DNA from 2 places in the Streptomyces sp. NPDC047085 genome. Region 1 is predicted to be linked to the other one. Evidence: riboswitches for the same ligand, from Rfam matches in the RefSeq annotation. Region 1 holds a riboswitch; the other holds the start of a gene.
The links. Region 1 has a riboswitch for cyclic di-AMP ahead of ABZ865_RS38315 (transglycosylase SLT domain-containing protein). Riboswitches for the same ligand answer to the same signal wherever they lie in the genome.

Region 1 (5,451 bases):
GTGCGTGTCCCCGTCAGTATGACGGGGACAGGGCCGCACGTCAGGTGTCCTGCGCCGAACTCGTCCCCGGACCACGACGTTCGCGTCCCCGGACCACGCCGATCGCGCACGACCCGACCGCGAACCAGCCGGTCGCGCACCACCCCACCACGAACCGGCCGATCGCGAGCCAACCGACCGCGACCCCTCGCCCCTCACCTCACCCCGAGACGACGCGCCCGCTGACCTCCCCGAGTCCGATCCGGCCCCCGTCCTCCCCGGGTGCCCACGCCGTCAGGGTCACCACGTCCCCGTCCTCCAGGAACGTGCGCTTGCCGTCGGGGAGTTCGAGCGGGTCACGGCCGTTCCAGGTCAGCTCCAGCAGGGAGCCGCGCTGGTTCTCGGCCGGACCGCTGACCGTGCCCGAGCCGTACAGGTCGCCGGTGCGCAGCGAGGCCCCGTTGACCGTCATGTGGGCGAGCTGCTGGGCGGCGGTCCAGTACATGGTGGAGAACGGCGGCTCGGACACCACATGGCCGTTGATGGCGACGGAGATCCGCAGGTCGTAGCCGCCGGGCTCGATCCCGGGAGCCGAGTCGTCCAGGTAGGGCAGCAGCGGGTGCGTGCGCTCCGGAGGCGCCACGCGCGCGGGCTCCAGCGCCTCCAGCGGGGTGATCCACGCCGACACCGAGGTCGCGAAGGACTTGCCGAGGAACGGGCCGAGGGGGACGTACTCCCAGGCCTGGATGTCCCGCGCCGACCAGTCGTTCAGCAGGCAGAGCCCGAAGACGTGCTCCCGGAAGTCGCCGAGCGCGACCGGCCGGCCCAGCTCGGAGGGCACGCCCACCACGAAGCCGACCTCCGCCTCGATGTCCAGCCGGACGGAGGGGCCGAAGACGGGGGCGGGGTCGCCGGGGCCCTTGCGCTGCCCGGACGGCCGTACGACGTCCGTGCCCGAGACCACGACCGTGCCGGAGCGGCCGTGGTAACCGATCGGCAGGTGCTTCCAGTTGGGGGTCAGCGAGTCCTCGGCGTCCGGGCGGAAGATCTGGCCGACGTTGCGGGCGTGGTTCTCGGAGGCGTAGAAGTCGACGTAGTCGGCCACCTGGAAGGGCAGGTGGAGGGTCACCGACGACAAGGGGTGGAACAGCGGCTCGATCGCCGACCGGTGGGAGGGCACCGTCACCCACGCCGTCAGCGCGCGCCGCACGTCCGACCAGGCGGTGCGCCCGGCCGCCAGCAGCGGGTCGAGCGAGGGCTGCGCGAGCAGGGAGACGTACGGGGAGCCGAGCGCGGCGGCCGCGGTGCCCGCGTCGAGGACGTGGTCACCGAGCCGGACGCCGACCCTCCGCTCCGTGCTGCCGGCGGGCGAGAACACGCCATAGGGAAGGTTGTGCGGACCGAAGGGGTCGCCCTCGGGGACGTCGAAGGGGGGCATGCGGTTACTGCCTCACTCTCATCCGGGCCATGCATGGCGCTGTGTTCCATGTGGTCGCGCCACACGTTACGGCTGAGGTGCACGTCTTGGGCAGTGCCCCAGGGGTTGCCCGCGTGGTGTCTAAAGAGTTCGCAGCAGCTCTCGCGTTGCGCGTCCCGCTCACCCTCGGCGTCCGCGTCCGCACCGCCCCCCCCCAGGCCACAGTGCCTCCAGAACAACGTAACGCCCACCACTGACAGCGGAGGGGGCACTTGGGGCCGGGCGGTGCACAAGTCCGGGAAGCGCACGGTGAGTCGAGGGGACGCGATGTCCGTATTCTCTGATCATGGCCGCACCCCCCGCGTACGCACTGATCGCCACCGACCTGGACGGGACGCTGCTGCGCGGCGACGACACCGTCTCCGACCGGTCGCTCGCCGCCCTCGCGCGGGCGACGCGCGCCGGTGCGCGGCACCTGGTGGTGACGGGGCGCCCGGCCCCGCGGGTACGGCCGCTGCTGGACGCCCTCGGCCGCACGGGGCTCGCGGTGTGCGGGCAGGGCGCGCAGGTCTACGACGCCGGGGCCGACCGGCTGCTGTGGTCGGTCCGGCTGGACCGGGAGCTGGCCGAGGTCGCGCTCGGCAAGATCGAGGCCGAGGTGGGGCAGGTCTACGCGGCCGTCGACCAGGACGGGGTGGACGGGCTCACGCTGATCGAGCCCGGGTATCTGATGCCGCACCCGACCCTGCCCGCCGTGCGGGTCGGCCGCCGCGACGACCTGTGGTGCGAGCCCATCAGCAAGGTGCTGCTGCGCCACCACTCACTGTCCGACGACGAGTTGGCGGCGACCGCGCGCGCGGTGGTGGGTTCGCTCGCGACGGTCACGATGTCGGGGCCGGGAACCGTGGAGCTCCAGCCGTGCGGTGTCACCAAGGCGACGGGGCTGGCGCTGGCCGCCGAGTACCTGGGGATCGAGGCCGAGCGGGCCCTCGCCTTCGGCGACATGCCCAACGACATCCCCATGTTCGACTGGGCGGGACGCGGTGTCGCCATGGCCAACGCGCACCCCGAACTCAAGGCCGTCGCCGACGAGGTCACGAAGTCGAACGAGGACGACGGCATCGCCGTCGTCCTCGAAAGACTGTTCCCGGCCGGCTGACCGGATCTCAGCAGGGCCTGCCGCGCGTGTGGACCGGTGGATCAGTAGGCGCCGAAGACGTTGTCGATCGACCCGTAGCGGGCGGCCGCGTAGTTGCAGGCGGCCGTGATGTTCGCGACCGGGTCGTAGATGTCGAAGGACGTGCCGGCCACGTGGTACGTGTTGAACGTGGGGTCGATGACCTGGAGCAGGCCCTTGGACGGGATGCCCTTGGCGGCGTTGGAGTCCCAGAGGTTGATGGCCCGCGGGTTGCCCGACGACTCGCGGATGATGTTGCGGTGGATGCCGTTGTAGGTGCCCGGGATCTTCTTCTCGGCCATGATCGCGAGCGACTCGCGGATCCAGCCGTCGAGGTTGTTCGGGTACCCGGCCAGGGTGGTGCCGGTCGTGGTGGTGGAACCGGCGGCGGAGGCGCTGGTGGCCCCGATGAGCGGCAGGGCGAGCACGGCGGCGCCGGTGCCGACGACGGTGAGCGTGCGGAAGAGGCGGGACGAGCGGGCGCGGCGGGGCTGAGCGGCAGCAGGCATGGCTTTTTCCTCTCCGTCGCCTGCGAGGTGAGCTGTCGGGTTCGGGCGGGGAGGTGCCCGGCCGCGCCACCAGGCCCGTTGGGCTCTGGAGGAGGCGCGACTTCACCCCGAGCCGTTCCGGTGCGACACGTGTCGACCGGTCTGGCGGCTTACCTGGGTCCCCCGCTCCTGCCGTACGAAATGAGTTCGTCGATGGGTGGTGTCAGACGCGGCAGGATTCGGCGTTCGTCTGACGGCCCGGAACGTATGCGACAGCACATGTCCGGAACAAGTACCGGATTCACAAGAAGGCCTAGTTGACCTTGATCTATGCCGATTTGGGTACTTGATCCTTTGCGGTTGCCAATCCTCAACTGCCCGACAGGCAAGGCGAGAAGGGTGGCCGGGCCGGTGTGGCCGCCAGGGAGGGTGAGTGACCCAATTCACGTAACGGCAAATTACGCAAAATCAGACATGGGGGATTAGTTGGATTCGCTCTTAATGGGGCCATTGGTGGGTTTAAGTCCCCTCGGGCCCGGAACCTCTGAGGCGGCGCCCTTCGTTGAAGAGGGGTGAGGTGGCTCCGGGGTTGCCTCCGGGGCCGCCTCTGGGGGTGCGCTCGACCTCACGTTCGGGACTGCCTGCGGGTTGTCGAACGCGCATCCGGTCGGCGTGTATTCCGGCGACAGGGGGCGCGCCTTCCCGTTAAGTAAGGAAATGTCCGTTCTTATCGGATGGTGGAGAACATCACGTCCGTGATGCCGATACCGCCCGGGCTGGACCGGTGGGTGCTATCGGTGATCGAAAGGGGACCGGATACGCTGAGTCGAGTGATGGCAACGACCTATCGACAAACCGTGTAATCGCCAGCAGGCACCAGCAGACAGGAGACCCTCGTGACCGTCGTCGGGCCGTTCGGGCTGAGCGTGCGGGACCAGGCTCTGGAAGCCGATGTCCAGGCCGGATTGGCGGCTGTCGAGGAAGGCTTGCTCGCGGCCACCAAGAGCGAGGTCCCGTTCATCACGGAGGCCGCGCAGCACCTGGTTCGAGCCGGCGGGAAGCGGTTCCGGCCGCTGCTCGTGATGCTCGCGGCCCAGTTCGGCGACCCCTACGCGCCGCGCGTCGTGCCGTCGGCCGTGGTCGTGGAGCTGACCCACCTGGCCACGCTGTATCACGACGACGTCATGGACGAGGCGGCCGTGCGGCGCGGTGTGGACAGCGCCAACACCCGCTGGGGCAACTCCGTCGCGGTCCTCACCGGCGATTTCCTCTTCGCCCGCGCCTCCCAGATACTCGCCGACCTCGGCCCCGAGGCCGTCCGGGTGCAGGCCCTCGCGTTCGAGCGGCTGGTCACCGGGCAGATCCTGGAGACCGCCGGTCCCCAGGACGGCCGTGACCCCGTCGAGCACTACCTGGACGTGCTGGGCGGCAAGACGGGCTCCCTGGTGGCCGTGTCCTGCCGGTTCGGCGCGATGATGTCCGGCGCCGACGAGACGGTCATCGACGTGCTCACCCAGTACGGCGAGCGGCTCGGGGTTGCCTTCCAGCTCGCGGACGACGTCCTGGACATCGCCTCCGACTCGCACGAGTCCGGCAAGACCCCGGGCACCGACCTGCGCGAGGGCATCCCCACCCTGCCCGTGCTCCGGCTGCGCGAGCGGGCCGCCCGGCTGGGTCTGCCCGAGGACATCGAGCTGTGCGAGCTGCTGGACTCCGACCTCAGCGACGACACCCGGCACGCCCGGGCGCTGGCCGGCCTGCGCGCCCACCCCGCGCTGGAGCAGGCCCGCCGGGACACCATCCGGTACGCGGAGGAGGCCCGGGCCGCGCTGTCCCCGCTCCGGGAGTGCGACGCCAAGACGGCGCTGACCGAGCTCTGCGACGCCGTGGTGCACCGCGCCGGCTAGGACGCCTGCCAGGTCCTGCCAGGCCCTGCCGGGACCTTCCACGGGCCCGGCCACCGGCCCGCAGCACACGACGAGGGCGGTGTCTCCCCCCGCGACCCCTACGGGTCGGGGGAGACACCGCCCTCGTGCGTCATACCGCAGGCGTACACGGAGTTGGCTCCGTGGTCTGACGCCCCGGCACGGCGGATTTGGTCTGATGGAAACCACGGAAATCAGCACTCCTCACCGATTCGGGTGAGAATGGCGGCTCAAGTGGACCAGCGTGAGGACAGCCGCCGCCGACGACGGAGGTAAGGCACACATGGCACCGTACGAATCCGACGACGCGACCGGCGCCGCAGCGGACGAGGACCTGCGCTCCGGACGCCGCAAGGCGGCCCGGTACGTCGTCCCGGTCGCGGTGGTGGGGGTGGCGGCGGCCACGATCGGGCTGGTCCCGGCGCTCGCCGACTCCGGTGACCCCGACCTGCCGAAGATCACCGC
Region 2 (5,451 bases), on a different contig from region 1:
CGTTGTACTTCTCCGTGGCGGCCTCCGCCTCCTGGTACAGCTTGTCCACCTTGGCCTTCACCTGCGCCGGGGTCAGCTCCGGCTGGGCGTGTCCCGTCCCGTCGAACACCGTGGCGGTGGCCGCGCCCGCCAGGGCGAGTGTGGCGGCCGTCCGGGCCGTGTTGCCGCCGAGCGGGCGCGGTCGGGACTTGCGGTGGGCTGCCACCTGGACGTCACGTCCTTCCTGGGACTCGTACGGCCGAGGACGCGTACGACCGAGCGGTGGGTACGTCCGGCGGCGGCCCGCACGGGGGGAACGGGCCGCCGCCGGACCTTCCTCGGCGGTGGTGGCCGACGACCGCCCCTGGCCCGGGCGGCGGTGGGGAGCCGGTCACCTGGGGGAGGACGCTAGGCCCGACTGTGACGGCTTGGTAACGCGTGTACGGAACTGGCTTCGACAGGCCGCCGCGTGACCGTATGTGACCGGATTGCGGAGGCAGAGTCGTCACCTTCACGCAGCGTGGTGACCGATGCGCGCAATGCGGGGGCATGAGGGAGGCCTGCGGTGCTATGGAGCGCATATATGCAAGATCCACGGCGGCTCCGCCGGGCCCGCCGACAGGCGGCCCCATGCCTCTGATTAGGCTCCGGACCCATGGACGTACTCATCCATCTCCTCGTCGGCCTGCACATCATCGGCATCGCCGCGCTGCTCGGCGGTTTCCTCACCCAGATGAAGGCGATGGGCCAGGGCACGGCCCGCTTCGTCCCCGGGATGCTGCACGGCGCGTTCACCATGCTGGTCACCGGCGTGGCCCTGGTCGGCCTCAACCAGGCCGAGGACCACCACGTCAACACCGTCAAGATCGGTGTGAAGCTGGCCCTGCTGATCGTGATCCTCGGGCTGGTCTACGTGAAGCGCGACGACGAGAAGGTCGACAAGAGCCTGTTCGGCCTGGTCGGCGGGCTGACCACGGCGAACATCTTCATCGCCGTGCTGTGGACGTGATGCCCGGCGTCGTCCCGTCCCCGCCCCCGCCCGTGCTGGTTCCGGTTCCGGCGCGGGCCGCGAGCACCGCGCCGGCCGCCGCCGCGAGCCACGCGGCCACCGACACCCACACCAGCACCCGCCCCGGCCCCTGCAGCCAGTCGACGTCCAGGGCGACCGCGACCGACAGCATCGCCGCCGCCGTCGTCCCCATCGGGAACACCGTCGCCCACCGCCGCACGTCGTAGCCCGGCCGCGGCCGCGCCAGCTCGGCCGCCAGCAGCACGACGTACCAGGCGAGGTCCAGCACGAGCAGTGCGACGGTGACGTCGCGCAGGACGCCGCGGTCGTCGTCGTTCCACAGGTACAGCCGCGCGCTGTCGGCGGAGAGCAGCTTCGCCCCGGCCAGCGCCGAGATCGACAGCGTCCCGCCCGCGATCCAGTGGTCACCGGCCCCCTCGACGACCTGCCGCCGGTCGAAGTGCGCCAGGGCGAGGCCGTAGAGCACCAGGCCCAGCCAGAACAGCACCAGCGCGGCGTGCGCGAGCCACGCCGTCGTCTCCGCCGCGGCCAGCGTGGCCGCCAGCACCGCGAGCCCCTGTGTGGCCACACAGCACAGGAACACCGTTCCCGGCATGCGCCGCTCCCAGTGCCGTACGACGAGGAGCAGCAGCCCCGGCCAGAGCAGCGCCGCCAGCGCCAGCAGCGCCTCGGCCAGGGTCTGCCCGCCGAGCAGCGAGATCCGGGTGCCGAGCACGGTCGTGGCGGCGACGGCGGTCAGCGCGCCCGGGCTGCGTGCCTCGGCCACCCACCGCCGCCGCTGTCCCACCAGCCGTACGACGAAGTCGGCGCCCAGCGCCACCCAGCCGGCGCAGGCCAGGCCCAGGGCGATCCGGGACAGCGTCTCGGCGCCCGTCAGATGCAGGCCGATCGACACGATGCCGGTCGCCATCACGGCGGCCCCCGCCGCCGACGGACGCCCCGTCCACCACGCACGCAGAGCCGAGATGCCAGGCATGCGCCCGATCGTGCCCCACGCGCGCGTGGCCCATCGGGAGGGCACGCGCGCGTGGGGCTCGAAAACGCGTGAGGTACGAAGTGGGGTACGAAGAGGGGGCGGATCAGGCGGGTCGTACCACGCTGTGGATGATCGATGCGCCGGCGTAATAGATCGACTCCTCGCGGACGTACGCGCCGGGCTTGGGGGCGTGGATCATCATGCCGTTGCCTATGTAGATGCCGACGTGGCTGACATCGTCGTAGAAGAAGATCAGGTCGCCGGGCTGCGCGTCGGCGAGGGAGACCGTGGTGCCCGCGTCGACCTGGTCGTAGGTGGTGCGCGGGAGGCTGACGCCGGCGGCCTTCCAGGCGGCCTGGGTGAGGCCGGAGCAGTCGTAGGAGTCGGGGCCGGTGGCGCCCCACACGTACGGCTTCCCGATCTGCGCCCGCGCGAAGGCGAGCGCCTTCTCCGCCTTGGTGGCGTACGTCCCGGAGGACGTCGAGCCACCGCTCGACGAACCACCGGACGTGGACGAACCCCCCGAGCTGCCGGAGGTGCCGGAGGTGGACGAACCGCTCGACGTCGACGAACCGCTGTCCTGCTGCGCCTGTGCCGCCGCCCGTGCCCGTTCCTCGGCCGCCTGCTGCTTCGCCAGCTCCGCCGCCTTGCGCGCGGCCTCCTGCTGCTTGCGCTGCTCGATCGCCGCCAGCCGCGCCTTCTCCTCGGCCGTCAGCTTGGACAGCAGCTCGCGCGCGGTGGCGAGCTTCGTCTGGACGGTGGTCTTGGCGGTCTGCAGTTCGCGCTGCGACTCGGACAGCGTCTGGAGACTCTTGGCCGCCTCCTGCCGCTTCTTCATGGTCGCGGACTGCTCGGTGATGTAGTCGTCGACCGCGCTCTTCTGCCGCGAGGTCAGCCGGTCCATCAGCTGGCTCTGGTCGAAGTAGTCCTGCGGGTCGTTCGCGAGCAGGAAGGTGGCGGTCTGGGGCGTGGCGGCCCCGGTCCGGTACTGGGCGGCGGCGAACGAGCCCAGCTCCTCGCGGGCCTTGTTCAGCCGTTCGGTGCGCCGGGCGACGTCGTCGCGCAGGCTGTCGACGCGCGTGCGCTGCTTGCCGGCCCGCTCCTTGGCGGCGTTGTACTTCTCGGTCGCCGACTCGGCCTGGCGGTAGAGGTCGTCGACCTTCTTCTCGACCTCTTCCAGGCTCGGCTTCCCGTCGGCGGACGGGGTGGCCTCGGCCGTCTGGGACAGTACGGCCACGGAGGTGAGGGCGGCGGTGGCGAGGACAGGGGTGCGGAATCCGGCTCCGAGTGTGCCCGCGGGGCGCGGCTTGCGGTGCGACGCCAAGGGAGGCGACTCCTTCCATGTGCCGCCTACCGGGTTAGCTGTCGGGTTCGGGCGGATGGTTCGGAAGGCGTGCCCTACGGCTCTCGTCCCGGGCGGGACGTGGGCCGATTCACCCCAGGGATCGGTGGGTCCCCGGCTCCGGGCGCCGTGCAGCGACGCGCCGGACTCGGCGGAGGCCGCGCGACTCGGCGACGTTCGCCGGAAGGGGGCGTGCGGCCCGACGGCAACCTAGCCAACTCGTGTGACGCGTGTGAAGGTTGGTGCACTATATGTCCGATACATTTTCGTGACCTTGTCGTGGGAACGCTCCCGTGTCACGGCGTGATTCCGCTGCGTGAGGGACCGTCGGCTCTCCGGGCGGCGAAGATCAACCCTCCGTCGAACCGGCCATGTTCCCGAGGCGGCGACCGGTTGTCGGTGCGGCGCCCTAGACTCGGAGAGCGATGAGCAGCCTCTTTGACGACAGCTTCCTGGCGGACCTCCAGACCCCTCGCGGGCACGAGGAGGAACCCCCGCCGCCGCCCGAGGACGATCACGCTCCGGAGCCGCTTCCGGACGATCTGTTCGGCGGGAAGTTCGACGTGCCGCCGGACCGGGACGCGTACTACCGCGACGGCGCCCCGCGCCCCGCGATCGACGCCGCGGCCCTGCTGGAGGGGCTGAACGAGAACCAGCGCGCCGCGGTCGTCCACGCCGGCTCCCCCCTGCTCATCGTCGCCGGCGCCGGCTCCGGCAAGACCCGCGTGCTCACCCACCGCATCGCCCACCTGCTCGCCGAGCGGCACGTGCACCCGGGCCAGATCCTCGCGATCACCTTCACCAACAAGGCCGCGGGCGAGATGAAGGAGCGCGTCGAGCAGCTCGTCGGCCCGCGCGCCAACGCGATGTGGGTCATGACCTTCCACAGCGCGTGCGTGCGGATCCTGCGCCGCGAGTCGAAGAAGCTCGGCTTCACCTCGTCCTTCTCGATCTACGACGCCGCCGACAGCAAGCGCCTGATGGCCCTGGTCTGCCGCGACCTGGACCTCGACCCCAAGCGCTTCCCGCCCAAGTCCTTCAGCGCCAAGATCAGCAACCTGAAGAACGAGCTGATCGACGAGGAGGACTTCGCCGCCCAGGCCACCGACGGCTTCGAGAAGACCCTCGCCCAGGCCTACGCGCTCTACCAGTCGCGCCTGCGCGAGGCCAACGCCCTCGACTTCGACGACCTGATCATGACGACGGTCAACCTGCTGCGCGCCTTCCCGGACGTCGCCGAGCACTACCGCCGCCGCTTCCGGCACGTCCTGGTCGACGAGTACCAGGACACCAACCACGCCCAGTACGCCCTGGTACGCGAACTGGTCGGCACGGGCGAGCGCGCCTCCGAGGACGCCGACGTCCCGCCGAACGAGTACGACCTCCCGCCCGCCGAACTCTGCGTCGTGGGTGACGCGGACCAGTCGATCTACGCCTTCCGGGGCGCGACCATCCGCAACATCCTCCAGTTCGAGGAGGACTACCCGAACGCGACGACGATCCTGCTGGAGCAGAACTACCGCTCCACGCAGACCATCCTGTCCGCCGCCAACGCGGTCATCGAGCGCAACGAGTCCCGCCGCCCGAAGAACCTGTGGACCAACGCCGGCCAGGGCGCGGGCATCATCGGCTACGTCGCCGACACCGAGCACGACGAGGCCCAGTTCGTCGCCGACGAGATAGACCGCCTCACGGACGCGGGCGAGGCCAAGGCCGGCGATGTCGCCGTCTTCTACCGCACCAACGCGCAGTCCCGTGTCTTCGAAGAGGTCTTCATCCGCGTCGGCCTGCCCTACAAGGTCGTCGGCGGCGTCCGCTTCTACGAGCGCAAGGAGGTCCGGGACGTCCTGGCCTACCTGCGCGTCCTCGCCAACCCCGAGGACTCGGTGCCGCTGCGCCGCATCCTCAACGTCCCCAAGCGGGGCATCGGCGAGCGCGCCGAGGCGATGATCGACGCCCTCTCCCAGCGCGAGAAGATCAGCTTCCCGCAGGCCCTGAAGCGGGTGGACGAGGCGTACGGCATGGCCGCGCGCTCCACCAACGCCGTCAAGCGGTTCAACACGCTGATGGAGGACCTGCGGACCATCGTGGAGTCCGGCGCCGGACCGGCGACCGTCCTGGAGG

Region 2: linked by a shared signal. The riboswitch ahead of ABZ865_RS11985 (NlpC/P60 family protein) and the one ahead of ABZ865_RS38315 (transglycosylase SLT domain-containing protein) in region 1 are both predicted to bind cyclic di-AMP.

Annotation. Positions count from the first base shown of each region.
Region 1 covers NZ_JBEYUW010000018.1:9,170-14,620, reverse strand. Annotated here, with positions in the region: gene fahA (fumarylacetoacetase) at 200-1,417, opposite strand; gene ABZ865_RS38320 (HAD family hydrolase) at 1,743-2,555, shown strand; gene ABZ865_RS38315 (transglycosylase SLT domain-containing protein) at 2,597-3,082, opposite strand; cyclic di-AMP (ydaO/yuaA leader) riboswitch at 3,085-3,315, opposite strand; gene ABZ865_RS38310 (polyprenyl synthetase family protein) at 3,958-4,968, shown strand; gene ABZ865_RS38305 (DUF2092 domain-containing protein) at 5,270-5,451, shown strand, end outside.
Region 2 covers NZ_JBEYUW010000003.1:187,263-192,713, forward strand. Annotated here, with positions in the region: gene ABZ865_RS11970 (NlpC/P60 family protein) at 1-205, opposite strand, end outside; gene ABZ865_RS11975 (hypothetical protein) at 635-988, shown strand; gene ABZ865_RS11980 (tellurite resistance/C4-dicarboxylate transporter family protein) at 966-1,985, opposite strand; gene ABZ865_RS11985 (NlpC/P60 family protein) at 2,089-3,309, opposite strand; cyclic di-AMP (ydaO/yuaA leader) riboswitch at 3,318-3,491, opposite strand; gene pcrA (DNA helicase PcrA) at 3,753-5,451, shown strand, end outside.